2 regions of the Streptomyces olindensis genome follow, and region 1 is predicted to be linked to the other one. Evidence: riboswitches for the same ligand, from Rfam matches in the RefSeq annotation. Region 1 holds a riboswitch; the other holds the start of a gene.

Region 1 (15,756 bases):
CCGACCGGCTTGCCCGTGTTCTCCACCTCGGCCGCGATCAGCTCCTCGGCGCGCTCCTCGAAGGCGTCCGCGATCTTCAGCAGGGCCTTCTGGCGCTCGGCGGGCGTGGTGTCGCGCCAGCCGGGGAAGGCCTCGGCGGCCGCCGCCATCGCGGCGTCCACGTCCGCCTGCCCGGACAGCGGAGCGGTCGCGTACGCCTCGCCCGTCGCGGGATTGACCACCTCGGTGGTCCGTCCGTCGGCGGCGTCCCGGAACTCACCGCCGATGTAGTTGCGCAGACGACGCAGCTCGGTGCTCACTGCCGGCCCTCCAGTTCGGATGTCCAGTACTTGAGACACCCACCCTAGTCGGCCGACCCACGTTTTCAACACCCCCACTCCCATCGTTCATGCGGAATCCGCAGTCGCAGGCAACAAAAACAACGGATTTCATCGATCACGGCTTGCGGAAGTGACGAGACCTCGTGCACAGTGACCTCGTGGCCAGTCGAAGCGCAGACCAGAAGGGCTCGCGGGAGCACCGCGAGTCCTCCCGAGAGTCCAGGAACGGCAGCTCGCCCCAGCTGGACGCCGTCTCCCTCGCGATCATCGAGCAGCTCCAGGAGGACGGCCGCCGGCCGTACGCCGCCATCGGCAAGGCCGTGGGCCTGTCGGAGGCGGCCGTGCGCCAGCGCGTCCAGAAGCTGCTCGACCAGGGCGTGATGCAGATCGTCGCCGTCACGGACCCGCTCACCGTGGGCTTCCGCAGACAGGCGATGGTCGGCGTCAACGTCGAGGGCGACGTGGAGTCGGTCGCCGACGCGCTGACGGCCATGTCCGAGTGCGAGTACGTGGTGATGACCGCGGGCTCCTTCGACCTGATGGTGGAGATCGTCTGCGAGGACGACGACCACCTCCTGGACGTCATCAACAAACGCATCCGCGCCGTCCCGGGAGTGCGCTCCACCGAGAGCTTCGTCTATCTGAAGCTCAAGAAGCAGACCTACATGTGGGGAACCCGATAACCGTGAGGACCCGATAGCCGTGAGCAAGGACCTCTCCCAGTCCGCGTACGACCACCTGTGGATGCACTTCACGCGCATGTCGTCGTACGAGAAGGCCCCCGTCCCCACCATCGTCCGGGGCGAGGGCACGTACATCTACGACGACCAGGGCAAGCGCTACCTGGACGGCCTCGCCGGCCTGTTCGTGGTGCAGGCCGGGCACGGCCGCGTCGAGCTCGCCGAGACCGCCTCCAAGCAGGCGCAGGAGCTGGCGTTCTTCCCCGTGTGGTCCTACGCCCACCCCAAGGCGATCGAGCTGGCCGAGCGCCTGGCCCACCACGCGCCGGGCGACCTGAACAAGGTCTTCTTCACCACCGGTGGCGGCGAGGCCGTCGAGACCGCCTGGAAGCTCGCCAAGCAGTACTTCAAGCTGGTCGGCAAGCCCACCAAGCACAAGGTCATATCCCGCGCGGTCGCCTACCACGGCACCCCCCAGGGCGCCCTGTCCATCACCGGCCTGCCGGGCCTCAAGGCCCCCTTCGAGCCGCTGGTGCCGGGCGCTCACAAGGTCCCGAACACCAACATCTACCGCGCCCCGCTCTTCGGCGACGACCCGGAGGCCTTCGGCCGCTGGGCCGCCGACCAGATCGAACAGCAGATCCTCTTCGAGGGCCCGGACACGGTGGCCGCGGTCTTCCTGGAGCCCGTGCAGAACGCGGGCGGCTGCTTCCCGCCCCCGCCCGGCTACTTCCAGCGCGTCCGCGAGATCTGCGACCGGTACGACGTGCTGCTCGTCTCCGACGAGGTCATCTGCGCCTTCGGCCGCCTGGGCACGATCTTCGCCTGCGACAAGTTCGACTACGTGCCGGACATGATCACCTGCGCCAAGGGCATGACCTCGGGCTACTCCCCGATCGGCGCGTGCATCATCTCCGACCGCCTCGCCGAGCCGTTCTACAAGGGCGACAACACCTTCCTGCACGGCTACACCTTCGGCGGCCACCCGGTCTCCGCGGCCGTGGGCCTCGCCAACCTCGACCTGTTCGAGCGCGAGAACCTCACCCAGCACGTCCTGGACAACGAAGGCGCGTTCCGCTCGACCCTGGAGAAGCTGCACGACCTGCCGATCGTCGGCGACGTCCGCGGCAACGGCTTCTTCTACGGCATCGAACTCGTCAAGGACAAGGCCACCAAGGAGTCCTTCGACGCCGACGAGACCGAGCGGATCCTGTACGGCTTCCTCTCCAAGAAGCTGTACGAAAACGGCCTGTACTGCCGGGCCGACGACCGCGGCGACCCGGTCGTGCAGCTCGCCCCGCCGCTGATCTCCGACCAGTCGACGTTCGACGAGATCGAGCAGATCCTGCGGGCCACCCTCACCGAGGCGTGGACCAAGCTCTGACCGACCGACGCCCCCGCGTCGCTCCGATCGTCTGCCTGGATGATCAACACCGGCCCCGGTGCCGCCCGTTCGAGTGAGAAACGGCGGCCCGGGGCCGCGTGCTGTCCGACGTCCCGCCGCCCTGTGCCTAGCGTGCCCAGTGACCGATCGGCCCTGCCTTCGTTCCCCCGCACGGGGGATGGCACGGGAACTACGGATCTGAACCGAGGTGTACGCCCATGGAGGCCCCGCCGGACAACGACGTGCTCTGGGCACGCGCCCTGCACTTCCAGCACGACGACGGCTCGCCCGCGCTCACCGGAGTGTCGCTCGGCGTCCGGGAGGGCGAGATCCTCGCCGTCAGCGGCCCGCGCGGCAGCGGCAAGACGACCCTGCTGCGGTGCCTGTCCGGCCTGGTGCCCGTCCGGCGCGGCGAGGTCTGGTTCAACAGCGTGCCCGTGCACACCATGGGCCCCCTCACCCGGGAACGGCTGCGCCGCGACCGCTTCGGCTGGATCGACCCCGCCCCCTCCCTGGTCCCGGAGCTCAACGCCTGGGAGAACACCGCCCTGCCGCTGATGCTGCGCGGCACCAGCCGGCGCCGGGCCAAGACCGCCGCACTGGAGTGGCTGGAGCGCCTGGACATCGGCGACGGCGCCCGCAAGCGCCCCCACCAGCTCGTGCAGGCCGAGCGCCAGCGGGTCTGCATCGCCCGCGCCCTCGCCCCCGCCCCCTCGGTGCTGTTCGCGGACGAGCCCACGGCCCCGCTGCACCGCGCCGACCGCGCCCACGTCCTGCGCACCCTGACCACGGCGGCCCGCTCCCACGGCATCACCGTCGTCCTCGCCACCCACGACGCGGAGACCGCGGCCCTCGCCGACCGCACGGTGTCCCTGCTCGACGGGCGGCGCGTGCAGACGGTGCACCTGCCGCCGGTCGCCGAGACCGCCGAGCCGGAAGGCCGGGCCGCGTGCTCGCTCTCCGTCTGACCCGCGGCGCCCACCCCGCCGTCCAGCTGCGCCGCCTCCTGGTCGCGGCGGCCTCGGCGGGCACGAGCTTCCTGTTGCTGTGCGCCCTGGGCCACGCCCTCGGGCACCCCGGCGCCACCGGCGAGTCCCTGATGCGTCTGGCGTGGTGCGCGGCCCCGCTGGCCACCACGGTGTACTTCGCCGTCGCGGTGGCGCGCACCGACCCCGCCACGAAACCCCGCCCCGGCCTCTCCGCGATCGGCCTCGGCCCGCTGCGCCTGCTGGCCGTCTCGGCGGCGACGACGGCTCTGTCCTGCACGCTCGGCGCCATGCTGGCCCTGCTCGTCTTCCTGCACCTGCGGGGCGACCTGTCGGGCCTGCCCTTCGACGGGGCGGCCGCCGGGCCCCTCGCCTCCGGCCGGCCCCTGCCGCTGGCGGGCACCCTGACCCTGCTGGCGATCGTCCCCGTCGGCGCGTCGGCGGCCGTGGCGCTGGCGCTGCGGCCGCGGGAGACCGGACCGGCGGCGCCCCGGGCGTCCCGGATGTACGGCCGGTTCGGCGCGTACCGCCGCGAGAGCAAGCGCGAGACCTTCGGGGCGTACGGCCGGTTCGGACGGCAGATCGTCCGGCCCGCGCACGGCCGCTCCGCCGACTCCGCGCCGCAGGGCGGTCCCCCGCAGGCACGCACGGGCGAACCCACCTCCGTGACGACCCTCGCCCGCACCGACACCGACACCGACGCTGACTCCGGCCCCCGCTCCGGCTCCGACTCCGGCGGCACGGTCAGCGCACTCACGGACCCTCCGGCACGCGACACGGTGAGTGCGGTGATCCCGTACGGCGGCCCGGCCCGCCACCCGGCGGCGCCGGACCCCAGGGACGCCGCCCGGCCCGACGGCGACACCGCCCGCCACCCGGCGCCACCCGCCCCCGACTCCGACGGCGATCCGGCCCGCCCCCCGGCGGCATCCGGCCCCGGAGACCCCCACGGCGCCCCCGCCCGGCACCCGCTGAACACCGCCCACCCCGCACACCCCGCCCCACACCCCCAGGCATCGGACCCGGTCGGCGCGGCCCGGACCGACGGGACGCCCGCCCAGCGGTCCGCTCCCTCCCCGGCCGCGGCACGCGGCGCCGACGACCCCGCCGCCCTCGCGGCGGCCCTGCCGGACCCGCCCGGGACCGACGGCTCCCCGACCGCCGCCCCCACCGGCCTCCCCTGGGGCATCACCCTGCTGGCCGCGGGCCTCGCCGTGGAGACCTACACGAGCCGCACCGCCCCGACCGCCCCCGACCTCACCTTCTCCGGCGCCTCCCCCGGTGTCCTGGCCGGCTGGGCGCTGGCCGCCGTCGGACTGGCCCTGGCGGGCCCGGGTCTGACGCACCTGTGCGGACGGCTCCTCCAGTCGGCCCGCCCCGGCGCCCTGCGGCTGCTGGCCGGACGCGTCCTCATGGCGGAGGCCGCCCGCATCGGCCGCCCCCTGGGCGTCGTCAGCGCGGTGCTGTCGGCCGCGTGGGCCATGGCGCTGCTGCACCTCCCGGACGGACTGTCGCTCGGCCCGCTCACCCTCCTCGGCGTGCTCCTCGTGACCGGATGCACCGTGGGCACGCTCCTCACGGCCGCCGTCGAGGCACGGCAGGCCCGGGCCGACACCACCGCCGCGCTGCTGCGCCTCGGCGCCCCCGCGACGATGCTGCGCGGCGCCGCCGCCCTGCGCGCGGGCGCCCTGCTCGCCCTCTTCGGCCCGCTCACCCTGACGGTGGCCGAGCTGGCGGCACTGCCGCTGGCCCGCTGAAGCGCCCCGGAAGCCCGCCGGGAAAACCCGTACGAAAAAAATCTCCGAACGGCGATGAGTTCCGCGCCGTACCCAGGTCTATCCCCGCGTAACGACACGGACCCGATGGGAGAGACCCGCATGTACCAGCAGATGATCTTCGTGAACCTGTGCGTCAACGACCTCGACTCCTCCAAGAAGTTCTTCACGGAGCTCGGCTACTCGATCAACGAGCAGTTCAGCGACGAGTCGACCGCCTCGGTCGTGATCAGCGACACCATCGTCGTGATGGTGCACACCAAGGACAAGTACGCGCAGTTCACGAAGAAGGCGATCGCGGACGCGACGAAGACCAGCGAGGTGCTGATCGCGCTGAGCGCCGAGAGCCGCGAGAAGGTCGACGAACTGGTCGAGAAGGCGGTCGCGGCGGGCGGCTCCGTCAGCGGCGAGACCCAGGACCACGGCTTCATGTACGGCCGCGCCTTCGACGACCCGGACGGCCACACCTTCGAGGTCGTGTGGATGGACCCGTCGGCCGTCGAGGGCTGAGACGTGGCTGTGCCAGCATGGGCGGGTGCAGACGATGCCCGCCCATGCGGCCCACCACGACGACCGTGAGATCGAGACGCTTGAGGAGTTCGACGCCACCGTCTCGGCGCGCCGCACCCTCGCCGGCTACCGCGTCCAGGCCGTCGACCTGACGGACCGCACGCGCGAGTTGCTCGGCACGGACACCACGGGCGCGGTCTTCCTCGGCTGCGCGATGCGCGAGGACGCGGCGGCGAAGGTCCGCGCCGACGGCGCCCTGGTCTTCCCGCCGGTCCCGGACCTGCCCTTCGACCCGTACCGCGCCCATGTCTACGCGCCGGACGAGCTCTTCGCGTCGCTGGCGGACGGCTACGAGGCCACCCCCGACGCCCGGGCGTACGCCTGGTTCCAGCACACCAAGGCGGACCGGGACATCTACGCCTCCATGCTGCGCTCGGTCCACGACGACTCCGTCTCCGACGCCCTCGACGAACTCCTGTCCGGCGCCCGGGTGGTGGGCGTGATGGGCGGCCACGCGATGGCCCGCGGCACGCGGGAGTACGCCGGTGCCGCGCGGCTCGGCCGCGAGCTGGCCCGGGCCGGTTTCACCGTCGCGACCGGAGGCGGCCCGGGCGCCATGGAGGCGGCGAACCTCGGCGCCTACGCCGCCCCGTTCGGCGAGGACATGCTCACCGAGTCGCTCGAACTGCTCGCCAAGGCACCGCGGTTCACCCCGTCGATCACCCAGTGGGCGACGGCCGCCTTCGAGATACGCGGCCGCTGGCCGCAGGGCGGCCGTTCCGTCGGCATCCCGACCTGGTTCTACGGCCACGAGCCGCCGAACGCCTTCGCGTCCCACATCGCCAAGTACTTCGCCAACGCCACCCGCGAGGACGGCCTGCTGGCCCGGTCCAACGCGGGTGTGGTGTTCCTGCCGGGCGCCGCCGGGACCGTCCAGGAGATCTTCGACAACGCGACGCCCAACTACTACGAGTCGCGCGGCGAGCCGACCCCCATGGTGCTCGTGGACCGGGCGCACTGGACGGAGAGGCTGCCGGCGTGGCCCCTGCTGCGATCGCTGGCCAAGGGGCGGTCGATGGAGGCGCGGATCGCGCTGGTCGACCGGATCGAGGAGGCGCCCGAGGCGTTGAAACGTCTCGGCGGTTAATAAGCTGGCAAAGCAAGTGCTTGCACCCTGCATATGCGTTGACACTACTTATGCGGCGCTTATAGACCTGGGAGCCTCCCGGTAGTGCTGATGTCCAGTCAACACTGCCTCCACCCCCCGCAATTGCGCATCCTGTAAAGGACAAACGTGGCAGTTCTGTCCGTATCCCGCCGTACGACCCGGCGTCGCACCCTCGCCCGTTCCGTGCGGATCCTCGGTGTCGCCTCGGCCTCGGCCGCGCTCGCACTCGGCGCCGCCGGCAACGCGCTCGCCTGCAACATCAACGAGTTCTCCGCCGAGGCGAAGTGCGACGGTGACAAGGGCGTCATCACCGTCACCGACGTGGACCCCGCCGGCGTCCCGGCGACCGTCACCGTGTACCTGGAGAACAACGGCGCCGACGTGAAGAAGGTCGGCGAGCAGGTGGTCAAGGGCTCCCGCGAGGGCACCACCATCACCTTCGCCGAGAACTGGAAGCCGAACGCCGAGTACCGCATCCACGTCAAGGCCACCCCGTACGTCGACGAGGACATCAAGCCGAACCTCGTCACGCCGGCCACGGCCTGCAAGAAGGAGGAGGAGCCCCCGGCTTCGACTCCGCCGGCCACGCCGACCCCGTCGGCCTCCCCGTCGAAGCCCGCCGAGGACACCGACACCCCGGCTCCGGCGCCGTCGGAGAGCGAGAGCAGCACGCCGGCGGGCAACGCGCCCGCCCCCGCGGCCGGTGACTCGAACCTCGCCGAGACCGGTGCCGACTCCAACACCGGGATCATCGCCGGCATCGCGGCGGCCCTGGTCGTCGTCGGTGGCGGTGCGGTGTTCTTCGGCATGCGCCGCCGTGGGGCGAAGAGCGACAGCTGACGCCCCGCACGCCGTGATGTGGCCCGTCCCCGAACCCTGGGGGCGGGCCACGTCCCGTCTCACCCGAGCACGACGATCTCGGCCGCGTCGAACTCCACCCCGACCTCGCCGCCGACCTCCGGCGCGTCCCGCAGCGCGCAGGCCGCCTCCAGCCGCGGGGCGTCCGCCGGCTGCAGGTGGACGGCCACATGGGTGCCCTTGAAGGTGCGGGCGGCGACCGTGCACCTCAGACCGGCCTCGGCGGACACCAGGCACACCCCGGCGGGCCGGACGAGCAGGTTCCGCGTGCCCTGCGGCGCCCCCTCCGGCACGGGCACCTTGCCCCACGGCGTGTCCGCCGCCTCCGTCCCGACGGTCGCCTCGACCACGTTCTCGAAGCCCAGGAAGCGGGCCACGAACGCGTCGGCCGGCCGCTGCCACACCTCCAGGGGCGTACCGGACTGGGCGATCCGCCCGTCCCGCATCACCACGACCCGGTCGGCCAGCGCGAAGGCCTCCCCCTGGTCGTGGGTCACGGCGAGCACGGTCGTACCCAACCGGCCGAACAGTTCCTTGAGTTCGACGACCAGCCGCTCCCTGAGCGACCGGTCGAGCTGGCCCAGCGGCTCGTCCAGCATCAGCAGCCGTGGGCTGGGCGCCAGAGCCCGGGCCAGCGCGACCCGCTGCTGCTCCCCGCCGGACAGCGCGGCGACGGCCCGGCGGGCCGCGCCCGGCAGCCCGACCAGGTCCAGCAACTCCTGGACGCGCTCGGCCTGTCGCCGCTTCGGCGCCCCGTGCATGCGCAGCCCGAAGGCGACGTTGCCGCCCACGTCCCGCTGCGGGAACAGCTGGTGGTCCTGGAACATCAGCCCGACGCCCCGCCGGTGCGCGGGCACGCCCGCCTGGTCCCGCCCGTCGAGCGACACGCGCCCGGAGTCGAGCGGCTGCAGCCCGGCCACCGCCCGCAGCAGGGTCGACTTGCCGCTGCCGCTGGGCCCGAGCACGCACACGATCTCGTGCTCGGCGACCTCCAGATCGACGGCGTCCAGCACGGCCCGCCCGCCGAAACGGACCGTCGCGCCCTCCAGGCTCAGCAGCATCTAGAACTCCCCCGTCCGGTCCGTCCGCAGCCTCTCCAGCACCAGCAGGGCCACCGCGCACACCACCATCAGAATCGTCGACAGGGCCATCGCCTGCCCGTAGTTGAGGTCCCCGGGCCGCCCCAGCAGCCGGGCCACGGCCACCGGCAGCGTCGGGTTGTCGGGCCGCGCGATGAACACCGTCGCCCCGAACTCCCCGAGCGACACGGCGAAGGCGAACCCGGCCGCGATCAGCAGGGCCCGCCGCACCATCGGCAGGTCCACCTCCCGCCACACCCGCCAGGGCGAGGCCCCGAGCACCGAGGCCGCCTCCCGCAGCCGCACGTCCACGGCCCGCAGCACGGGCAGCATCGTCCGGACCACGAACGGCACCCCGACCAGCGCCTGCGCGAGCGGCACGAGGATCCAGGAGGACCTCAGGTCCAGCGGCGGCTCGTCCAGCGCGATCAGGAATCCGAAGCCGACGGTCACCGCGGACACCCCGAGCGGCAGCATCAGCAGCGCGTCGAAGCCGCGCACGAACCGCCCCGCGTCGCGGCGGGTGAGCGCGACGGCGGCGAGGGAGCCGACCACCACGGCGATGGCCGTGGCGGCGACGGCGTACGACAGGGAGTTGCCGATCGCCTCGATCGGCGGGACCAGGAACACTCCCCCGTCGTCCCTGGTCAGCGCCCGGTAGTAGCCGAAGCCGGGCGCGTCGAGGGACCGCTGCACCAGCACGGCCAGGGGCAGCAGGAGCAGCACGACGACGGTGACCAGTACCCCGCCCAGCAGCGCCCACTGCCCGGCGCCGCGCGGCCGGCGCGCGGTCCCGGCGGCGTCCACCAGCCGCAGCGCCGTCTCCCGCCGCCGCACGGTCCAGGCGTGCAGGGCGAGGATCGCCCCCACGGCCACGAACTGGATCAGCGTCAGCACGGCCGCCGTGGACAGGTCGAAGATCTCGGACGTCTGCCGGTAGATCTCCACTTCCAGGGTGGAGAAGGTGGGCCCCCCGAGGATCTGGACGACGCCGAAGGAGGTGAAGGTGAACAGGAAGACCATGAGCGCGGCGGCGGCCACGGCGGGTGCCAGCGCCGGGAGCGTGACCTGCCGCCAGGCCTTCAGGGGTGAGGCCCCGAGCATCCGCGCGGCCTCCTCCTGCCGCGGGTCGAGCTGCGCCCAGAGCCCGCCGACGGTCCGCACGACGACCGCGTAGTTGAAGAAGACGTGCGCGAGCAGGATCGCCCACACCGTGGTGTCCAGCCGTACCCCCCACAGCTCGTCGAGCAGCCCGCCGCGCCCGACCAGCGCCAGGAACGCCGTACCGACGACGACCGTCGGCAGCACGAACGGCACGGTCACCACCGCCCGCAGCACCTGCTTGCCGGGGAAGTCGAAACGCGCGAAGACGTACGCGCCGGGCAGCGCGACCAGCAGCGTGAGCGCGGTGGAGACGAGCGCCTGCCAGGTGGTGAACCACAGGACGTGCCGGACGTCGGACTGCGCCAGCACCTCCCCGATCCGCCCGAGGTGCCAGGCCCCGTCGGCCTTCAGGCCGCGCGCGACGATCGCGGCGACCGGATAGGCGAAGAAGACCGCGAAGAACGCGACGGGCACGGCGAGCAGACCGAACCGCGCCGCCGCGCCCCGCCGCCGGACGGCTACTTCAGTACGAGTGAGGTCCACGACTTGACCCACTGGTCACGGTGGTCGGCGATCTTCGCCGGGTCCATGGTCTCGGGATCCTTCGCCTGCGGCCCGTACTTCACGAACTCGGGCGGCACCTGGGCGCCCTCGGTCACCGGGTACACGAACATGTTGAGCGGCATGTCCTGCTGGAACCGCTCGCCGATCAGGAAGTCGAGGAGCGCCTTGCCGCCCTTGGCGTTCTTCGCGTTGCTCAGCAGCCCGGCGTACTCGACCTGCCGGAAGCAGGTGCCCTCGGCGACCCCGGTGGGGGCGGCGGCGGGCTTCGGGTCGGCGTACAGCACCTCGGCGGGCGGCGAGGAGGCGTACGACACGACGAGCGGCCGGTCGCCCTTGGCCTTCTTGCCGCTGCTGGAGCCGGAGAACTCCTCGTTGTAGGCCTGCTCCCAGCCGTCGACGACCTTGACGCCGTTGGCCTTGAGCTTCTTCCAGTAGCCCTCCCAGCCGTCGTCGCCGTACTTCGCGGCGGTGCCGAGCAGGAAGCCGAGACCGGGCGAGGAGGAGGCGGCGTTCTCGGTCACGAGCAGGTTCTTGTACTGCGGCTCGACCAGGTCGTCGAAGCTGCGCGGCGGCTCGATCTTGTGGTCGGCGAAGTACTTCTTGTCGTAGTTGACGCAGATGTCGCCGGTGTCGATGGGCGTGACGCGGTGCTTGTCCTCGTCGACCCGGTACTCGGCCTTGATCCGCTCCGATCCCTTCGCCTCGTACGGCTGGAACACGCCGTTGTCGAGGGCGCGGGACAGCAGGGTGTTGTCGACGCCGAAGAAGACGTCGCCCTGCGGGTTGTCCTTGGTCAGGACGGCCTTGTTCACGGCCTGCCCGGCGTCGCCGTCCTTCAGGACCCGGACCTTGTAGCCGGACTCCTTCTCGAAGGCCGCGATGACGTCCTCGGACGCGGCCCACGAGTCGTGGCTGACGAGCGTCACGGTCTTGGAGTCGCCGGCCCCCTGGGAGCCGTCGGACGACCCGCACGCGGACAGCGTGCCGACCATGCCGAGCCCGACGGCCACCGCCGTCAGCCGCTTGATGTTGATGCTCACCGGATTCCTCCTGGGGTGACCAGGAGAAGACGCGGCCCTGCCCGGGACTTCCGGGGTCCCGGGCAGGGCGCAACAGCTCGAGTGGTGACCGATCTCCCTACCCAGAATGACCTGGGCCAGGTTCGGAGGGTCTGCGGCCGTGTGCCGCACTCTCAGCGCTGTGGCGCTCCCCTGTCGGAATATGAAGGTGTATGTACGACGGTCACACTACCGTTCGGTGGCCGCGAGCTGACCACACGCCCCGTCGATCTCCTGACCACGGGTGTCCCGGATCGTCACCGGCACACCATGCGCGGCGATGGCCTCCACGAACGCCTTCTCGTCCTCGGGCCGGGAGGCCGTCCACTTCGACCCGGGCGTCGGGTTCAGCGGGATGAGGTTGACGTGCACGGGCCTGCCCTTGAGCATCCGGCCGAGCCGGTCGCCACGCCAGGCCTGGTCGTTGATGTCGCGGATCAGGGCGTACTCGATGGACAGCCGGCGTCCGGACTTGGCGCTGTACTCGAAACCGGCGTCCAGCACCTCGCGCACCTTCCACCGCGTGTTCACGGGCACGAGGGTGTCACGCAGCTCGTCGTCGGGCGCGTGCAGCGAGATCGCCAGCCGGCACTTGAAGCCCTCGTCGGCGAACCGGTGGATGGCCGGCACGAGACCGACGGTGGACACGGTGATCCCTCGCTGGGACAGGCCGACGCCGTCGGGCTCGGGGTCGGTGAGCCGCCGGATGGCGCCGATCACCCGGTTGTAGTTGGCGAGGGGCTCGCCCATGCCCATGAACACGATGTTGCTGAGCCGCGCCGGGCCGCCGGGGACCTCCCCGTCGCGCAGGGCCCGCATCCCGTCCACGATCTGGTGGACGATCTCGGCGGTGGACAGATTGCGGTCCAGCCCCGCCTGTCCCGTCGCACAGAACGGGCAGTTCATCCCGCACCCGGCCTGCGAGCTGATGCACATGGTCACCCGGTCCGGGTAGCGCATCAGCACCGACTCGACGAGCGTCCCGTCGAACAGCCGCCACAGCGTCTTGCGGGTGGTGCCCTGGTCGGTCGACAGATGCCGCACGACGGTCATCAGCTCGGGCAGCAGCGCCTCCTGCAGCCGACCGCGGGCACCGGCCGGAATATCGGTCCACTGCTCCGGCTCGTGCGCGTACCGCGCGAAGTAGTGCTGCGAGAGCTGCTTGGCGCGAAACGGCTTCTCCCCGACAGCGGCGACAGCCTCCTTGCGCTCGGCAGGAGTGAGGTCGGCGAGATGCCGCGGCGGCTTCTTGGCTCCGCGCGGGGCGACGAAAGTGAGTTCTCCGGGCTTAGGCATGGCTCAACCAGTGTCGCAGATCGTTCACGGTGGCCCGTGCCCCGCCTGCGGCACCGGGGATGAGACCCCCTACTCGCCCGTGTGCTCCAGCCGGTCCTTGAGGAGCTGCTCGTTGCGCGGGAGTTCCTTGCGGACCTGGGGGCGGACGACGAAGGGGACGAGGACCTTGCCCATGCCGTGGCCCTCGAAGTCGACCTCGATCGTCACGTGGGAGCGGCGGCCCTCGTCGAACGGCTCGACCTCGCCGTGGACCCGTGCCCGGACGGGGCCGTCGATCCCGCGCAGGCCCCAGCTGTGCGGCGGGTCGTACTCGGTGACCTCCATGGTCATCGGCATCGTGCGGCGGCCGATGTGCCGGGTGACCCGGACCTTGGTGCCGATGCCGACGGGCCCCTCGTCGAGGCGTTCCGCGGAGACGGCGCTCAGCTGCCACTCCGGCATGCGCGGGGTGTCCATGACGTAGTCGTAGACGTCCGTGGGAGAGCGGTCGACATCGATGGATTGTCGAATGGCGGACATGATGACCCCCTTTGCGGCGTACACCTGAATCGTCCCACTCCGTGAAGCCCGCCGCCTCCTCGAGAAAGACGGCGAGCCCCCGCCGTGGTGGACGGGGGCTCGCCGGGGCGGATCCGCTCAGCCGGATCCCACGAAGAGCACGAGCAGCAGCCACACCACGGGAGCCGTGGGCAGCAGCGAGTCGAGCCGGTCCATGATGCCGCCGTGGCCCGGCAGCAGCGTGCCCATGTCCTTGATGCCGAGGTCCCGCTTGATCATGGACTCGCCGAGGTCGCCGAGCGTGGCGCTGACCGCGACCGCGAGACCCAGCAGCAGGCCCTGCCACCAGGCACCGTCATGGATCATGAACTCCAGGCACAGCGCGCCGACCACCATGGCGAAGGCGACCGCACCGAGCAGGCCCTCGCGGGTCTTGCCGGGGCTGATGCGCGGGGCGAGCTTGGTCCGGCCGAAGCGCCAGCCGACGGCGTAGGCACCGGTGTCGCTGACGACCGTCAGCAGCAGGAAGGTGAGCACCCGCTGCGGTCCGTCGTCCGCGGTCAGCATCATCGCGACGAACGTCGCCAGGAACGGCACGTAGAACGCCGCGAAGACGCCCGCCGTGACGTCCCTGAGGTAGTTCTCCGGCGGTTCCGTCATGCGCCAGACCAGCACGGCCAGCGCGGTGAGCGCCATGGCGACCCAGGCGCCCTCGGCGCCCCGGACGTACCCGGCGACGACCATCGCGGCACCGCCGAGCGCGAGCGGCACGAGCGGCGCCCGGATGCCCTTGCGCTCCTCCAGCCGCTTGGTCAGTTCCCACAGGCCCACCACGACGGCGACCGCGACGACGCCGACGAAGACGGCCTTGACGACGAACAGCGACGCGACGATCACCGCGCCGAGCCCGACCCCGACCCCTATCGCGGCACTCAGGTCGCGACCCGCGCTCTTCTTCTGCGGCTTGGGTGCCGGCTGCGAGGCGTCGGGCATGGGCTCCGGATTCGTGTCGTTCCGGACCGGAGGGCCGCTCCGCCGAGCGGCCCCTCGGTCGTCATCCTGGTTTCCGCCGTACGCGGCTACGTCGGGCACGATGGGCATGGGCCGAGTCTGAGGCGCGTCATGCGCATCGTATGCGGGACCCGCCGGGGCGGCCCCTTGGACGTGCCCCTGGCCGGGGGTGTGGACCTGCCCGTGGCCATGCGGCTGGTCGGTGGGCCCCCAGTACCCGGCCTGTGGCGGCGCCCCCCAGGAAGAGTCGTTCATCAGACCTCGAGCAGCTCCGCTTCCTTGTGCTTCAGGAGCTCGTCCACCTGTGCGACGTACTTCGCGGTGGTGTCGTCGAGCTCCTTCTCCGCACGGCGGCCCTCGTCCTCGCCGACCTCGCCGTCCTTGATCAGCTTGTCGATGGCGTCCTTGGCCTTGCGGCGCACGGAGCGGATGGAGACCTTGGCGTCCTCACCCTTGCCCTTGGCGACCTTGATGTACTCGCGGCGGCGTTCCTCGGTCAGCTCGGGGAACACCACCCGGATGATGTTGCCGTCGTTGCTCGGGTTGACGCCCAGGTCGGAGTCGCGGATGGCCTGTTCGATGTTGCGCAGCGCGCTCTTGTCGAACGGGGTCACCACGGCCATGCGCGGCTCGGGCACCGAGAACGAGGCCAGCTGGTTGATCGGGGTCGGCGCGCCGTAGTAGTCGGCCACGATCTTGTTGAACATCGCCGGGTGCGCACGGCCGGTGCGGATCGCGGCGAAGTCCTCCTTGGCGACCACGACGGCCTTCTCCATCTTCTCCTCGGCCTCGAGGAGGGTCTCTTCGATCACCACTTGCTCCTGCGTGTCTTGAGTAGGCCCGGCTGCGGTTCCATGTGGGGCGGCGGCCGGCTGCGTCGCGTCTTCTTCCTGCACGGTTCCCGACCGGCGGGACATTGTCCATCCCCCGGCCCGGCTCCGTCCCGTCCGTCCCCCGGACGGGGTTGTTCTCGGGGTGTCAGTCCCGGCTGCCGGGGTCCCCCACCAGCGTGCCGATCTTCTCACCCTTGACGGCGCGTGAGATGTTGCCCTCCGCCAGCAGCTCGAAGACCACGATCGGGAGCTTGTTGTCGCGGCACAGCGTCACGGCCGTGGCGTCGGCGACCTTCAGGTCGCGGGTGATGACCTCGCCGTAGCCGAGGTGGTCGAACTTCACGGCGTCCGGGTTGGTCTTCGGGTCGGAGTCGTAGACCCCGTCCACGCCGTTCTTGCCCATCAGCAGCGCCTCGGCGTCGATCTCCAGGGCGCGCTGGGCGGCGGTGGTGTCGGTGGAGAAGTACGGCATGCCCATACCGGCGCCGAAGATCACCACGCGGCCCTTCTCCAGGTGCCGTACGGCGCGCAGCGGGATGTAGGGCTCGGCGACCTGGCCCATGGTGATGGCGGTCTGCACGCGGCAGTCCACGCCGACCTTCTCCAGGAAGTCCTGGAGGGCGAGGCAGTTC
Region 2 (15,756 bases), on a different contig from region 1:
TGGAGGGCCTGGAGAACGTACCCGCCGAGGGCCCGGCGATCCTGGCGAGCAATCACCTGTCGTTCTCCGACTCGTTCTTCCTGCCCGCCGTCCTGGACCGCAAGGTCACCTTCATCGCGAAGGCCGAGTACTTCACCACGCCCGGTGTGAAGGGCCGGCTGACGGCCGCCTTCTTCAAGGGCGTCGGCCAGCTCCCCGTGGACCGCTCCGGCGCGCGCGGCGCGGGTGAGGCCGCCATCAAGAGCGGCATCGAGGTGCTGGAGCGCGGCGAGTTGTTCGGGATCTACCCGGAGGGGACGCGCTCGCCCGACGGGCGGCTCTACCGCGGCAAGCCGGGCGGCCTCGCGCGCGTGGCGCTCGCGACCGGCGCGCCCGTCCTCCCGGTCGCCATGATCGACACGGAGAAGATCCAGCCGCCCGGGAAGATCATGCCGAAGCTGATGCGGCCCGGCATCCGGATCGGCAAGCCGCTGGACTTCAGCCGCTACCAGGGCATGGAGCACGACCGGTTCGTGCTGCGCGCGGTGACCGACGAGGTCATGTACGAGATCATGAAGCTCTCCGGCCAGGAGTACGTCGACATGTACGCGACGGCCATGAAGCGGCAGCTCGCGGAGGCGGCGAAGGCGGAGAAGGAAGCCGAGAAGGCGGCCCGGGCCGCGCTCGCGAAGGCGGAGAAGGAACAGGCCGAGAAGGAAAAGCAGTCCGAGCGGCGGCGGACCGAGCCCTAGTCGGGGGTTCGGGCCAGGGGTGGGGGAGATGGCCAGGCGCGAGCGTGTCATGAGGATGTCGGTCGAGCAGCCGCTGTGGCGTGCGCTGACCGCCTACCGGGTGCTCACCATGCTGTACGCGGTCGGCCTGTTCGCCACCGCCCACGACGAGTTCGCCCGTCCCTGGGTCGCCGTCGCCTACTTCGCCGTGCTCGGGGTGTGGACGCTGGCCACCCTGCCCAGGGTCGCGAACGCCGCCGGCTGCACCAAGCGGTTCCTCACCGCCGACCTCACCATCGCGATCACCGGCATCCTGCTCACGCCCGTCGCCGACGCGCACGAGCGGGTCCAGGCGGGCGGCCCCACCCTGCCGTCGATATGGACCGCCGGTTCCGTCCTGGCCTTCGCGATCAAGGGCGGCTGGCGCTGGGCGGCCCTCGCCTCCAGCCTGGTGGCCGCCGCCAACCTGGTCGAGCGCGGCAGCCCGGCCCGCGACACCGTCCACAACGTCATCCTGGTCTGCATCGCCTCCATCGCCATCGGCTACGTCGTCGAGGTCGCCCGCGCCTCCGAGCGCACCCTCGCCCGCGCCCTGGAGATCGAGGCCGCCACGCGGGAACGGGAGCGCCTCGCCCGGGACATCCACGACAGCGTGCTCCAGGTCTTGGCGATGGTGCAGCGGCGCGGAGCGGTGATCGGCGGTGAGGCGGCCGAGCTGGGCCGGATGGCCGGCGAGCAGGAGGTCGCGCTGCGCACCCTCGTCTCCGGCGGACTGGTGCCCGTCTCCCGGGTCTCCGAGGACGCCGCCGAGGGCGCGGTCGTCCGGGCCGTCGAGGAGGAGCCGGCCGACAGCGGCCCCGTCGACCTGCGCGCCCTGCTCGCCCCGTACGCCGGGGCCAGGGTCAGCCTCGCCGAGCCGGGCGCGCCCGTGCGCCTGGCGCCCGTCGCCGCCCGGGAGGTGGCCGCCGCGGTCGGGGCCGCCCTGGACAACGTCCGCGGGCACGCCGGGGAGCAGGCGCGCGCCTGGATCCTGGTCGAGGACGAGCCGGACGAGGTGATCGTCACCGTCCGGGACGACGGGCCCGGCATCCCGGAGGGGCGGCTCGCCCAGGCCGAGGGCGAGGGGCGGCTCGGGGTCGCCCTGTCGATCCGCGGCCGGCTGCGCGACCTCGGGGGCAGCGCGGAGCTGATCTCCGTGCCGGGGCAGGGCACGGAAGTCGAGCTGAAGGTACCGAAGGACGTGAAGGACACCCGGGGGAAGGCGGAGCGGCGATGACGGAGAGCGGCGGGGAGCGACGGGACCCGATCAAGGTCATGGTGGTCGACGACCACCCCATGTGGCGCGACGCGGTCGCCCGGGATCTCGCCGAGTCCGGCTTCGAGGTGGTCGCCACCGCGGGCGACGGCGACCAGGCCGTGCGCCGCGCCAAGGCCGCCGCGCCCGACGTCCTCGTGCTCGATCTGAACCTGCCCGGCAAGCCCGGCGTCCAGGTCTGCAAGGAGGTCGTCGCCGCGAACCCCGCGCTGCGCGTGCTGGTGCTGTCCGCGAGCGGGGAGCACGCCGACGTCCTGGAGGCCGTGAAGTCCGGCGCGACGGGCTACCTGCTGAAGTCGGCCTCCACGGAGGAACTCCAGGACGCGGTCCGCCGCACGGCCGTCGGCGACCCCGTCTTCACCCCCGGCCTCGCCGGACTGGTCCTCGGCGAGTACCGCCGCCTGGCCTCCGAACCCGCGCCCGCCCAGGACACCGACGAACCGAAGGCGCCCCGGCTCACCGACCGCGAGACCGAGGTGCTGCGCCTGGTCGCCAAGGGCCTGAGCTACAAGCAGATCGCCGAACGCCTGGTCATCTCCCACCGCACGGTGCAGAACCACGTCCAGAACACCCTAGGCAAGCTCCAGTTGCACAACCGCGTCGAACTGGTCAGGTATGCGATAGAGCGCGGCCTCGACGACGAGTGAGACGCCCGTCACACTGACCCTTCGTCAGGCACCTGCGGCGAAGGGACTGTTCCATGCGCGTCGGAGTACTGACCGGAGGCGGCGACTGCCCCGGCCTCAACGCCGTCATCCGGGCCATCGTCCGCAAGGGCGTGCAGGAGTACGGCTACGACTTCACCGGCTTCCGGGACGGCTGGCGAGGACCCCTGGAGAACGACACCGTCCGGCTCGACATCCCCGCCGTGCGCGGCATCCTGCCTCGCGGCGGCACCATCCTCGGCTCCTCGCGGACCAACCCGCTGAAGGAACGGGACGGCGTCCGCCGGATCAAGGAGAACCTCGCCGGGCTGGGAGTCGAGGCGCTCATCGCCATCGGCGGCGAGGACACCCTCGGCGTGGCCGCCCGCCTCTCCGGCGAGCACGGCGTGCCCTGCGTGGGCGTCCCCAAGACCATAGACAACGACCTGTCCGCCACCGACTACACCTTCGGCTTCGACACCGCCGTCGGCATCGCCACCGAGGCCATCGACCGGCTGCACACCACCGCCGAGTCCCATATGCGCGTCCTGGTCGTCGAGGTGATGGGCCGGCACGCCGGCTGGATCGCCCTGCACTCGGGGCTCGCCGGCGGCGCCAACGTCATCCTCATCCCCGAGCAGCGCTTCGACGTCGAGCAGGTGTGCGCCTGGGTGACCTCCCGTTTCCGGGCGTCGTACGCGCCGATCGTCGTCGTCGCCGAGGGGGCGGTGCCCAAGGACGGCGACATGGTCCTCAAGGACCAGTCGCTGGACTCCTTCGGGCACGTCCGGCTGTCCGGGGTCGGCGAGTGGCTGGCCAAGGAGATCGAGAAGCGCACGGGCAAGGAGGCCCGCACCACGGTCCTCGGCCATGTCCAGCGCGGCGGCACCCCCAGCGCCTTCGACCGCTGGCTCGCCACCCGCTTCGGCCTGCACGCCATCGACTGCGTACGCGACGGCGACTTCGGCTCGATGGTCGCCCTGCGCGGCACCGACATCGTCCGCGTCCCGATCGCGGAGGCGACGGCCCGGCTGAAGACGGTCGACCCGAAGCTGTACGAGGAGGTCGGGGTGTTCTTCGGCTGACCGCCGCGCCTCCGGTGCCGGCCGGGGCCGCGCGGCCCCGGCCGGCCCGGTGTCAGACCGAGGGCGCGCCCGTGCCCCGCAGCTGCCCCACCAGCTCCCGCACCACCCGCGCCCCGTTCAGCGTCAGCACCGACTCGGGGTGGAACTGCACGCCCGCGAAGCCCGGCCCGCGCAGCGCGTGCACCTCGCCGTTCGCGGCACGGGAGACCTCGACCCCGTGGGCCGCCAGCTCGCCCGCCGCCTCGTCGTCGCAGCGCGCCACGAAGCTGTTGTAGAAGCCGACGGTCTCCCGCCGCCCGAACAGCTCGATCTCCGTCTGCGCCCCCTGGTACGGCACGTCCTTCCGTACGATGTCCAGCCCCAGCTCGGCCGCGATCAGCTCGTGCCCGAGACAGACGCCCAGCACGCCCTGCCGTTCGCCCCCGATCACCTCGGCGGTCAGGGCACGCAGGAACCGCATCTTCGGGTCCGCCAGGTCGGACGGGTTCCCGGGCCCGGGGCCGAGCATCACCGGCCCCTCGTGCCCGAGCACCGCCTCCCGCAGCCCCGGCTCGTCGTACCGCCGCACGGTCACCTCCAGACCGCCGGCGCGCAGCACGTGCGCGAGCATCGCCGTGAAGGTGTCCTCCCCGTCGACGACCAGGGCGTGCCCGGCGAGTTCCGCGGACCGCTCCTGCATCCGCAGCCAGAAGGGGGCGAGGGAGGACCGGCGCCCGTCCAGCGCGGCCCGGACCCGCGGGTCCTCCGCCAGCCCCGGCCGTGCGGCCTCCGCGCGCGGCCGGGCCGGACGCACGCCCAGGGCCGCCAGCACACCGGCCGCCTTCGCGTGGGTCTCGGCCACCTCGCTCGCCGGGTCCGAACCCCGCACCAGCGTGGCGCCCACCGGAACCCGCAGGTGCCCGTCCGCGGCGATGTCGGCGGTGCGGATCAGGATGGGGGAGTCGAGGGTCTGCGCCCCGCCCGAGTCCCGGCCGAGCAGGGCCAGCGCACCGGCGTAGTACCCGCGCCCGCCGGCCTCGTGCCGCTCGATGACCCGGCAGGCGTTCTGCACCGGCGACCCGGTGACGGTCGCCGCGAACATGGTCTCCTTCAGCACCTCCCGCACGTCCAGCGAGGACCTGCCGCGCAGTTCGTACTCGGTGTGCGCCAGGTGCGCCATCTCCTTGAGCCGCGGGCCGATCACGACCCCGCCCATGTCGCCGACGGTGCACATCATCTTGAGCTCCTCGTCGACGACCATCGACAGCTCCTCGATCTCCTTGCCGTCGGCGAGGAAGTCCAGCAGGTGCTCGGGGGTCGGCCCCTCGGCGGGGTAGCGGTAGGTGCCGCTGATCGGGTTCATGACGACCGTGCCGCCCGACATCCGCACATGCACCTCGGGGCTGGCCCCGACCAGCGTGCGCTCCCCGGTGTGCACGACGAACGTCCAGTACGCGCCCCGCTCGCCCTCCAGCAGCCGCCGGAACAGCGCGAGGGCGTCGGCCCGCCCGAACCCGGGGATCCCGCCCTCGTACGTCCGGCGGATCACGAAGTTGGCGCCCTCGCCCCGGCCGATCTCCTCCTCCAGCACGCGCCCGACGATCCGCGCGTACTCCTCGTCGGCGATGTCGAAGCCGCCGCCCTCGACGCGCACGTCATGCGCCGGGAGCTGCTCCAGGGCGTCGCCCAGCGGGACGCCGTACGACTCCTGGGGGGTGAGTGCCAGCAGGGGCGTGCCGTCGTCGCGGACGTCGAAGCCGCGCTCGCGGATCTGCCGGAAGGGGACGAGCGCGAGGCTCTGCTCGGGGAGGTCGGCGAGCCGGTCGTACGCGGCGACCGGGCCGATCAGAACCTCGACCAGGTCGTGGTCGTGGCCGGGCGTGCGGCGGCGGAGCAGGGCGAAGGGACGGGGGTCGTCCAGCAGCTGTGCCAGGTCCATGGTTCCTCTTCCGTCGAATCACGTCGATGTCGGTGAGGAACGACCCGGGAAACACCGAAGGCCGCCCCTCGGGCGGCCTTCGCGAAGTCTTCTGTACGCGCAGTCAGCGGGCCGCCGGATGAGCGGTCCACCACCAGGTCTGGATCGAGTGCGCGAACATGCGACGCACCCTACCCCATGTCCGAGGGGTGTACCCGGTGTCTCAATTGCTGGGCATGGGTCAGGACGCCCGACACGACCCCGTAATGTTGAGGTCGTGACCGTGAACGCTAAGACCAGCGCGAGTGCTGGCAACACCTGGCGAGACCTGCCCGCGGCGCAGCAGCCCGAGTACCCCGACCCCGAGGCTCTGCGCGCAGTCGTTGCGGACCTCGAGTCGTATCCGCCGCTCGTCTTCGCGGGCGAGTGCGACCAGCTGCGCGCCCGGATGGCGGCCGTCGCCAAGGGAGAGGCGTTCCTCCTCCAGGGCGGCGACTGCGCCGAGGCCTTCGACGCGGTGTCCGCGGACCACATCCGCAACAAGCTGAAGACCCTGCTCCAGATGGGCGCCGTGCTGACGTACGCCGCCTCGGTGCCGGTCGTGAAGGTCGGCCGCATCGCCGGCCAGTACTCCAAGCCGCGCTCCAAGCCGACCGAGACCCGCGACGGCGTGACGCTGCCGACGTACCGGGGCGACTCGGTCAACGGCTTCGACTTCACCGAAGAGGCCCGCGTCCCGGACCCCGAGCGCCTGAAGCGGATGTACCACGCCTCCGCCTCCACGCTGAACCTGGTACGCGCCTTCACCACCGGCGGCTACGCCGACCTGCGCCAGGTGCACGCCTGGAACCAGGACTTCGTGAAGTCGTCCCCGTCGGGGCAGCGCTACGAGCAGCTGGCGCGCGAGATCGACAACGCGCTGAACTTCATGCACGCCTGCGGGGCCGACCCGGAGGAGTTCAAGACGGTCGAGTTCTACGCCTCCCACGAGGCGCTGCTCCTCGACTACGAGTCCGCCCTGACCAGGGTCGACTCGCGCACCGGGCAGCTGTACGACGTCTCCGCGCACATGGTGTGGATCGGCGAGCGCACCCGGCAGCTGGACCACGCGCACATCGAGTTCGCCTCGAAGATCCGCAACCCCATCGGCATCAAGCTGGGTCCGACGACCACGGCCGAGGACGCGCTGCAGTACATCGAGCGCCTCGACCCGGAGCGCGAGCCGGGCCGGCTGACGTTCATCGTCCGCATGGGCGCCGACAAGGTCCGCGACAAGCTCCCCGAGCTGGTAGAGAAGGTCACCGCCTCCGGCGCCACCGTGGCCTGGGTGACCGACCCGATGCACGGCAACACCTTCGAGGCGGCCTCCGGGCACAAGACCCGCCGCTTCGACGACGTGCTCGACGAGGTCAAGGGCTTCTTCGAGGTCCACAAGGAGCTCGGCACGCACCCGGGCGGCATCCACGTGGAGCTGACCGGTGACGACGTCACCGAGTGCGTGGGCGGCGGCGACGAGATCTTCGTCGACGATCTGCACCAGCGCTACGAGACGGCCTGCGACCCGCGGCTCAACCGCAGCCAGTCGCTCGACCTGGCGTTCCTCGTGGCCGAGATGTACAGGGACCAGTAACGGGTCCGCCTGTTACCGGGCAACGACTGGGGCGCGGATCACATACGATCCGCGCCCCTCTCGACTTTTGCGGCTCGCACCCGACGGGTAAGGTTAGGTTAGCCTCACCGATCAACGGGGACGGCACCACAGAGCAAGCCCCTCGGGAGGTGAACCGCGTGTACGTCTGCAGTTGCTTCGGGATCACCGAACAGCAGGTCAAACAGCATGCGGACAGCGGTGCCTGCACCCCCCGCCAGATAGCCTCCGCCTGCAAGGCGGGCACGGACTGCGGGTCCTGTGTGCGCCGTATCCAGGCGATCCTGGGCAGGGGTGCCTGCCCTCGCCGTGAACTGGCCGACCGTGGCCAGCCGGTGCTCGCGGAGCTCGAGGACGCCGCCTGACGGCAGGCCTCAGCTCGGCTGCTCGATCTGCTGCGCGAGGTACAGCGCCTCGCCGAGCTTGTCGATCAGCTCCAGCTGCGTGTCCAGGTAGTCGATGTGGTGCTCCTCGTCCTCGAGGATCGACTCGAAGAGGTTCGCCGACGTGATGTCGCCCTTGCTGCGCATCACCTCGATGCCGCGCTTGAGGCGGTCGATCGCCTCGACCTCGACCTGTCGATCGGCCTGGAACATCTCGGTGACCGTCTGACCGACCCGGACGTGGAAGAGCCGCTGGTAGTTGGGCAGACCGTCCAGCATGAGGATGCGTTCGGTGATCTTGTCCGCGTGCTTCATCTCGTCGATGGACTCTTCACGCGTGTACTTGGCGAGCTTGGTCCAGCCTTTGTTGTCCTGGATCCGGTAGTGCAGCCAGTACTGGTTGATCGCCGTCAGCTCGCCGGTCAGCTGCTCGTTGAGGAATTCGAGGACCTCGGGGTCGCCCTGCATCGCAGAGGCTCCTTCCAACGGGGGGAACTGGCAGGTTGCGCCGCATGATTCCACCGGCGACGAAGATCGTCCAGTAAGTCTTCACTTAGTAAGTAAGGGCATGCTTAGTTCTATTTGCCCCGTTTTGAAGTGACCCCGGTCAGGGGCATCACCCGGGGTCTGTCAGGATGGAGTCATGGGTCAGCCGCTGGAACACGAATCGGGAGAAGGGCACGATTCGGCAGGAGCAGGAGCGGCGCAGCCCGGCCTGCCGCCGGGACAGCGGGTGCAGCGCGGCTGGCCGGTCACGCACTACGGGCCCGTCCCCAAGTTCCGGCCCGAGCGCTGGGAGTTCCGGGTCTTCGGCGCCACCGCCGGCGGCGGCAAGCACTGCTGGTCCCACGAGGAGTTCACGGCCCTGCCGCACACCACCGTCGTGGCCGATCTGCACTGCGTCACGAAGTTCAGCATGCTGGGCGCGGAGTGGGGCGGTGTCCCCGCCCGCACGATCCTCGACATCGCCCCGCCCGCGGACGACGTCACCCATGTGATGGTGTGGGCCGAGTACGGATTCAGCTCCAACCTCCGCCTGTCCGACTTCGCCGACGAGCGCGTCCTGTTCGCCACCCACAAGGACGGCGAGCTGCTCACCGCCGAGCACGGCTTCCCACTGCGCCTGATCGTGCCCCACCTGTACGCCTGGAAGGGCCCCAAATGGGTGCGCGGCGTGGAGTACATGACCGCCGACCGGCGTGGCTTCTGGGAGGAGCGCGGCTACCACAACATCGGCGACCCCTGGCGGGAGCAGCGCTACTCGTACCAGGAGGAGCCGGGGGACGGCCCCGACCTCTGAGGCCTCTCAGGTCTTCAGCAGTCGCGCAGCTTCTTCAGCCGCTCCACGTCCGCCGCATGTCCCTCCTTGCCGCCCGGCGTCTCGATGATCAGTGGCACGCCCTCGGTCGCGGGGTGCGTCATCAGTGCCCGGAACGGGTCCTCGCCGATGTGGCCGACGCCGATGTTCTCGTGCCGGTCCTTGTGGGCGCCCACCACGTCCTTGGAGTCGTTGGCGTGGATCAGCTTCAGCCGTCCCTCGCCGACCGTGTCCACCAGCAGGTCCAGCGTCTGGTGCATGCCGCTCGGGCCGGTCAGGTCGTGTCCGGCGGCGAAGATGTGGCAGGTGTCCAGGCACACGCCGAGCATCGGGTGGGCGTCCAGCGCCTCGAAGTACGGGCCGAAGTCCCAGGTCCGTGAGCACAGGGAGGCGCCCTGGCCGGCGGTCGACTCCAGCAGCAGATACGGGTCGTCGTCGTGGGTCAGCTCGTCGAGCAGCGGCAGCAGGTGCTCCCGGACCTGCTTCAGCGCCACGGACCGCTCCCGGCCGCCGGTGGCGCTGCCCGTGTGCACGACCACGCCGAGCGCCCCGATCTCCCGGCCGCGCCGCAGCGAGTGCCGCAGGGACTCCACCGACCGTTCCACGGTGGCCTCGGTGTGCGAGCCGAAGTTGATCAGGTAGGGCGCGTGTACGTAGGCGGGGATCGACTCGGCCTCGCACGCCGCGCGGAACGCCTCGTCCTGCTTCGGGTTCCCGGCCGGCGTGGCCCAGCCGCGCGGGTTGGCGACGAAGACCTGCACGGTCTCCGCGCGCAGGTCACGGGCGTACGACAGGCCGACGGAGTGGAGCCCACCGGCCACGGGGACGTGGCCGCCCACGGGGTTGCGGGAGGGGCCGGACAGCTGATTGTTCACCCGTTCAGGGTGTCATGCGCCCGACCGTGCTCCGCCCACGGGCTCGGCGCCCGGCCGTGATCCGTGCGGGGCCTTCGCGCCGGCCGTGCTCCGTCCACGGGCTCGGCGCCCGGCCGTGATCCGTGCGGGGGCTTCGCGTCGGCCGTGCTCTGTCCACGGGCTCCGCGCCCGGTCATGATCCGTGCGGGGCTCCGCGCCCGGCCGCGTGCTCCGTCCATGGGCTTCGCGCCAGCCGTGCTCCGTCCACGGGCTCGGCGCCCGGCCGTGCTCCGTGCGGGGGCTCCGCGTCGGCCGTGCTCCGTCCACGGGCTTCGCGCCCGGTCATGATCCGTGCGGGGCTCGGAGCCCGGTCGTGCTCCGTGCGGGGGCTCCGCGTCGGCCGTGCTCCGTCCACGGGCTTCGCGCCCGGTCATGATCCGTGCGGGGCTCCGCGCCCGGCCGCGTGCTCCGGCCATGGGCTTCGCGCCCGGCGTGCGGGGGCTCCGCGCCAGCCGTGCTCCGTCCACGGGCTCCGCGCCCGGTCATGATCCGTGCGGGCCTCCGCGCCCGGCCGCGTGCTCCGTCCACGGGCTCCGCGCCAGCCGTGCTCCGTCCACGGGCTCGGCGCCCGGCCGTGCTCCGTCCACGGGCTCCGCGCCCGGCCATGATCCCGAGCGGGGGGCTCCGCGCCCGGCCACGCTCCCTGCCAGGGCTTCGCGTCCGGTCGTCACCTGATCTTGATCGTGATCGTGGAGCCCTTGGGCGCCGTCTCGCCGCCCTTGACCGACTGGTCCTTGACGGTGTCGCCGAACAGGCCGAGCAGACCGCGGTCCTCGTCGACCTGGAACCCGGCGCCCTCCAGCGCCTGCCGGGCGTCGTCGACGCTGTCGCCGACCACGTCCGGGACCTCGATCATCTCGGGGCCCTTGGACAGCGTCAGCGTGACCGTGTCGCCCTCGGCGGCCTGTCCGCCGGGGTTGGGGCTCTGCCGGGCGACCTGGCCCTTGTCGAACTCGGAGGAGGTGACCCGCTCGGTGGCCACCTTCACCTTGAGGCCGGCGTCCTGCAGCTCGGCCCGGGCGTCGGCCAGGTCGTCACCGGTGACGTCGGGGATGTCGATGGGGCTGCCCTTGCTGACCACCAGCGCGACGGCCGTGCCCGCGCGCACCTGCGTGCCGTCCGCGGGCCGCGCGGAGATCACCGAGCCGCGCGGGACGTCCTCGCTGAACTCGCGGGTGACCATGCCCGGCTCCAGCCCGTCCTGCTTGAGCTGGGCCCGCGCCTGGTCCAGCTTCCGGCCCTCCAGGGCGGGCACCCGCACCGTCTCGGGGCCGTCGGAGACGGTGATGCTCACCGCGTCGTTGCCGCGGATGCGCGTGCCGGCCTTCGGGTCGCTGCTGATGACCTGGCCGCGCTCCACGGTGTCGCTGTAGGCGTGCTCCACCTTGCCGAGCTCCAGCCCCGCGTCCCGCAACCGGTCCTCGGCCTGGTCCTGGGTCTTCGACAGCAGCGGGGGGACCTCGGTGAACTGGCCCGAGTTGATGTACCAGATGCCCGTGCCGAGGCCGAGCACGAGCAGGACGGCGACCACGATCGCCATCGGGCCGCGCCGGGGACCCGAGCGGCGCCGGGACGGCGGGGGCGGCGGGGACTGGAAGCGGCTGGTGCGGTTGAGCCCCGCGTCGGCGGGCTCGTCGTCCTCGTTCACCGGCAGCGGGCGGGGTGTCGTGAGGGCGCGCGGGATCACGCTCGTCCGGTCGTCGGCGTTGTCGTGCTCCGCGGTGAGCGCCTGCGGCGGGACCACGTCCAGCTGGTCAGCGCTCAGCCGGCCGCGTCCGTCGCGGACCTGCGCGAGCAGTGCCACCGCGTCGTGCGGGCGGATCTCCGGGGTGCGGGCGGTCGCCGAGGCGACCATCTCGTCCAGCTCGTACGCCAGACCCGGCACGGCGGCCGAGGGCGGCGGGACGTCCTCGTGCAGGTGCTTGTAGAGGATGACGGCGGGGGAGTCCCCGTCGTGCGGCTTGTCGCCGGTGAGCATCTCGTAGAGCATCACCCCGCACGCGTACACGTCGACGCGGGGGTCGGCGGTGCCGTTCTCTATCTGCTCGGGGGCGAGGTACGAGACCGTGCCGAGGACCGTGCCGGTGGTGTTCGTCACCGTGTCCACGGCCCGGACGAGGCCGAAGTCGGCGACCTTGACCCGGCCGTCGTCCCCTATCAGGACGTTCTCGGGCTTCATGTCCCGGTGCACGAACCCGGCGCGGTGGGCGGCGCCCAGCGCGGCCAGCACCGGCTCCAGGATGTCCAGGGCGGCCCGCGGCTGCAGGGCCCCGCGCTCGCGCAGCACGTCCCGCAGGGTGCAGCCCGCGACGTACTCCATGGCGAGGTAGACGTAGGAGCCGTCGGTGCCCTGGTCGAAGACCTGCACCACGTTCGGGTGGGCCAGCCGGGCGACCGACTTCGCCTCGCGGATGAACCGCTCGACGAACGAGCCGTCGACCGCGAGCGAGGGGTGCATCACCTTGAGCGCGAGGACCCGGTCGAGGCGGGTGTCCACGGCCCGGTAGACCGTGGCCATCCCGCCGACCGCGATCCGCGCGTCGATGCGGTACCGGCCGTCGAGCAGCTGCCCGACCAAGGGGTCCTGAAGGGTCGTGTCCACGCAGGCGAGTGTACGAGTCACCACTGTCACCCCGCGCAGCACGCCGAAGATCGCACCGGTACTGCAGCCGACCTGTGACGTGCCCGGCGCACCCTCACCCGAAGGCGGGCCGCTCCGGGTCCAGCGCCGCCCTGCCCTCCGCGGGCGACGAGGCCTCCGCGAAGTGCCGCCGCGGGATCCGCCCCGCCCGGTACGCCAGCCGCCCGGCCTCCACCGCGTGCCGCATGGCGTCGGCCATCAGCACCGGCTCCTGGGCCCGCGTCACCGCCGAGGCGAGCATCACACCCGCGCAGCCCAGCTCCATCGCCAGCGCGGCGTCCGACGCCGTCCCGGCGCCCGCGTCCAGGATCACCGGCACGCGCGCGTGCTCGACGATCAGCTGGAAGTTGTGCGGGTTGCGGATGCCGAGCCCGGAGCCGATGGGCGAGCCGAGCGGCATGATCGCCGCGCAGCCCACGTCCTCCAGCTTGCGCGCCAGCACCGGGTCGTCGTTGGTGTACGGCAGCACCGTGAAGCCGTCGTCGACGAGTGTCTCGGCCGCCTCCAGCAGCTCGATCGGGTCCGGCAGCAGGGTGCGCTCGTCGGCGATGACCTCCAGCTTGATCAGGTCGGTGCCGAGGGCCTCGCGCGCCAGCCGGGCCGTGAGGACGGCCTCCCCGGCGGTGAAGCAGCCCGCCGTGTTGGGCAGCACGCGGATGCCGAGCCTGTCGAGGACGGACAGCACCGAGCCCTGCACCGAGGGGTTCACACGCCGCATCGCTACGGTCGTCAGCTCCGTCCCGGAGGCGACCAGCGACCGCTCCAGCACGTCGAGGCTGGGCGCCCCGCCCGTGCCCATGATCAGGCGGGACGTGAAGGACGTACCCCCGAGGACGAACGGATCGTCGGCCATGGTCAGCCTCCTTGGACGGCGGTGAGGACTTCCACGCGGTCCCCCTCGGAGAGGGGCGTGGACGGCCACTGCGTGCGCGGGACGACGGTTTCGTTGAGGGCGGCGGCCACTCCCGAGGGTGAGGTGGTCAGCGATTGCACGACGGTGTCGAGAGCCGTGCCGGGCCGGACGTCCCGGGGCTCCCCGTTGACGGAGATGTTCATGCGGGCTGCTCCGTGAGTGCGGTGGCGGTACTGAAGCGCTTCGGCGTGAAGGGGCGGGCCTCCTCGGGGAGACCGCCCGTCGTCAGGGCGTGCGCCAGGGCGTCGCCGGTGACCGGCGTGAGCAGGACGCCGTTGCGGTAGTGCCCGGTGGCCAGCAGCAGTCCGTCGAGGCCGGTCGGGCCGAGCAGCGGCGCGTTGTCGGGCGAGCCGGGGCGCAGTCCGGCCCGGGTCTCGGTGAGCGGCAGCTCGGTGATGCCGGGGACCAGCTCGTGCGCGTCGCGCAGCAGCTCGTAGACGCCGCCCGCGGTGACGGTGGTGTCCCAGCCCAGTTCCTCGCTGGTCGCCCCGATCACCAGCTCGCCGTTCTCGCGCGGCACCAGGTAGACGTGGCTGCCGCGCACGACCGCGCGCACGGTCCGGCTGAGGAACGGCCCGTGCCGCCCCGGCATGGTCAGCCGGACGACCTGCCCCTTCACCGGCCGCACGGGTGGCAGCACGTCCTCCGGCACGCCCGCGAGCCGCCCGCTCAGGCTGCCCCCGGCCAGCACGACCTGCCCGGCGGCCAGCTCGGTTCCGTCGTCCGTGACGACACCGGTGGCCCGGTCCCCGGCGACGACCAGCCGCTCGGCCCACGCGTGGTGGAAGACCACGCCCGCCCGCTCGCACGCCGCCAGCAGCGCCCCGGCCAGGCGCCGCGGGTCGATCTGGTGGTCGCCGTCGACCCGCAGCCCGCCGCGCACGCCCGGCGCGAGCATCGGCTCCAGGCGGCGGCACTCGCGCCCCGACAGCCACTGCGACTCCAGGCCCGACTGCTGCTGCAGGGCGTGCAGTTCGCGCAGGTGGGCCCGGTCGTCGGCGTCCAGCGCCACGGCGAGCGTGCCGCACCGCCGGTAGCCGAGGTCGTGGCCGGTCACCTCGGTGAGCTCGGCCGCGAAGTCCGGGTAGCGCCGGGCGGAGGCGAGGTTCAGGCCGAGCAGGGTCTGCTCGCCGTAGTGCAGCTCCGTGACGGCGGCCAGCATGCCGGCCGCCACCTGTGCGGCTCCGCCGCCCGGCTCGGGGTCCGCCACGGCCGTGGCGAACCCGCGTTGCGCGGCCCGCCACGCGGTGACCAGGCCGATGATCCCGCCCCCGATGACGAGGACGTCTGACGTGCGCGTACGCGACATGGGCGTCCAGCCCCTCCCTTCGCCGGCATGACCCGGATCAGGTTCGTACGGTCGGAGGCCGCCAGCCTCCCTCTCAGCCCGGTGCGTCCGGGCTCCCGCGAGTGCTCTACGTCGGCCACCCTAGCCCGACGCCCTGCGCGGCAGTAAGGGAGCCTCCGTCCCCACCCGGGGGCGCCGACGTCGTACACGGGCCGTTCGCGGGTACCCGCAAGGACGGGCACGGGCGGTGGGAGGAGCGCTGTGCAGCAGGTCACGGCGCATGAGCACTGACTGACGGAATGTCAGTTGTCTATGGTGATCAGGTGAGCGAGCAGACGCAGGAACCAGGTTCGTCCGCGCCGCGGCGCGTGGTCGTGGCGGGCGCGGGCATGGCCGGTGTGCAGACCGCCGTCGCCCTGCGCGAGCAGGGCTTCACCGGCACCGTGCTCCTGATCGGCGCCGAACCCCACCAGCCGTACGACCGGCCCCCGTTGTCCAAGGCCGTCCTGCTCGGCAAGGCGGAGGGCTCCGCCTTCGACGTCGACTTCGAGGCCCTCGGCATCGAGCTGCGCCTCGGCTGCGAGGTGCTCGGCCTGCGCCCCGAGGACCACGAGCTGGACACCGAGAACGGGCCCGTGCCGTACGACGTCCTGGTCGTCGCGACCGGCGCCGAACCCGTCCGGCTGCCCGGCGCGGAGGGCGTGCCCGGCGTGCATCTGCTGCGCACCCTGGACGACGCCGAGCGGCTGCGGCCGGTGCTGGCCCGGCGGCACGACATCGTGGTCGTCGGCGCGGGCTGGATCGGCGCGGAGTTCGCCACGGCCGCGCGCGAGGCGGGCTGCGCGGTGACCGTCGTGGAGGCCGCCGAGCGGCCGCTGGCCGGGGCGCTGCCCGCCGAGGTCGCCGCCCCGATGGCCCGCTGGTACGCCGACGCGGGAGCCGTGCTGCGCACCCACGCGCGCGTGGCGGGTGTCGAGCCCGGCGCGGTGCTCCTCGACGA

The links. Region 1 has a riboswitch for thiamine pyrophosphate ahead of ABZ948_RS05240 (thiamine ABC transporter substrate-binding protein). Riboswitches for the same ligand answer to the same signal wherever they lie in the genome.
Region 2: linked by a shared signal. The riboswitch ahead of thiO (glycine oxidase ThiO) and the one ahead of ABZ948_RS05240 (thiamine ABC transporter substrate-binding protein) in region 1 are both predicted to bind thiamine pyrophosphate.

Annotation. Positions count from the first base shown of each region.
Region 1 is NZ_JBEYZD010000006.1:64,733-80,488, forward strand. Features, by position in the region: gene ABZ948_RS05190 (gamma-aminobutyraldehyde dehydrogenase) at 1-299, opposite strand, end outside; gene ABZ948_RS05195 (Lrp/AsnC family transcriptional regulator) at 464-1,003, shown strand; gene ABZ948_RS05200 (aspartate aminotransferase family protein) at 1,017-2,384, shown strand; gene ABZ948_RS05205 (ABC transporter ATP-binding protein) at 2,603-3,352, shown strand; gene ABZ948_RS05210 (hypothetical protein) at 3,334-5,127, shown strand; gene ABZ948_RS05215 (VOC family protein) at 5,248-5,655, shown strand; gene ABZ948_RS05220 (LOG family protein) at 5,681-6,802, shown strand; gene ABZ948_RS05225 (LAETG motif-containing sortase-dependent surface protein) at 6,950-7,663, shown strand; gene ABZ948_RS05230 (ABC transporter ATP-binding protein) at 7,723-8,742, opposite strand; gene ABZ948_RS05235 (ABC transporter permease) at 8,743-10,407, opposite strand; gene ABZ948_RS05240 (thiamine ABC transporter substrate-binding protein) at 10,383-11,420, opposite strand; TPP riboswitch at 11,545-11,651, opposite strand; gene rlmN (dual-specificity RNA methyltransferase RlmN) at 11,676-12,782, opposite strand; gene ABZ948_RS05250 (SRPBCC family protein) at 12,852-13,301, opposite strand; gene ABZ948_RS05255 (phosphatidate cytidylyltransferase) at 13,419-14,546, opposite strand; gene frr (ribosome recycling factor) at 14,546-15,103, opposite strand; gene pyrH (UMP kinase) at 15,270-15,756, opposite strand, start outside.
Region 2 is NZ_JBEYZD010000003.1:122,077-137,832, reverse strand. Features, by position in the region: gene ABZ948_RS02730 (lysophospholipid acyltransferase family protein) at 1-731, shown strand, start outside; gene macS (MacS family sensor histidine kinase) at 760-1,986, shown strand; gene ABZ948_RS02720 (response regulator) at 1,983-2,672, shown strand; gene ABZ948_RS02715 (6-phosphofructokinase) at 2,726-3,754, shown strand; gene ABZ948_RS02710 (anthranilate synthase family protein) at 3,807-5,672, opposite strand; gene ABZ948_RS02705 (trp operon leader peptide) at 5,776-5,832, opposite strand; gene ABZ948_RS02700 (class II 3-deoxy-7-phosphoheptulonate synthase) at 5,929-7,281, shown strand; gene ABZ948_RS02695 ((2Fe-2S)-binding protein) at 7,431-7,664, shown strand; gene bfr (bacterioferritin) at 7,674-8,150, opposite strand; gene ABZ948_RS02685 (sulfite oxidase-like oxidoreductase) at 8,326-8,982, shown strand; gene ABZ948_RS02680 (deoxyribonuclease IV) at 8,997-9,875, opposite strand; gene pknB (Stk1 family PASTA domain-containing Ser/Thr kinase) at 10,582-12,516, opposite strand; gene ABZ948_RS02670 (thiazole synthase) at 12,611-13,408, opposite strand; gene thiS (sulfur carrier protein ThiS) at 13,411-13,611, opposite strand; gene thiO (glycine oxidase ThiO) at 13,608-14,777, opposite strand; TPP riboswitch at 14,775-14,886, opposite strand; gene ABZ948_RS02655 (NAD(P)/FAD-dependent oxidoreductase) at 15,080-15,756, shown strand, end outside.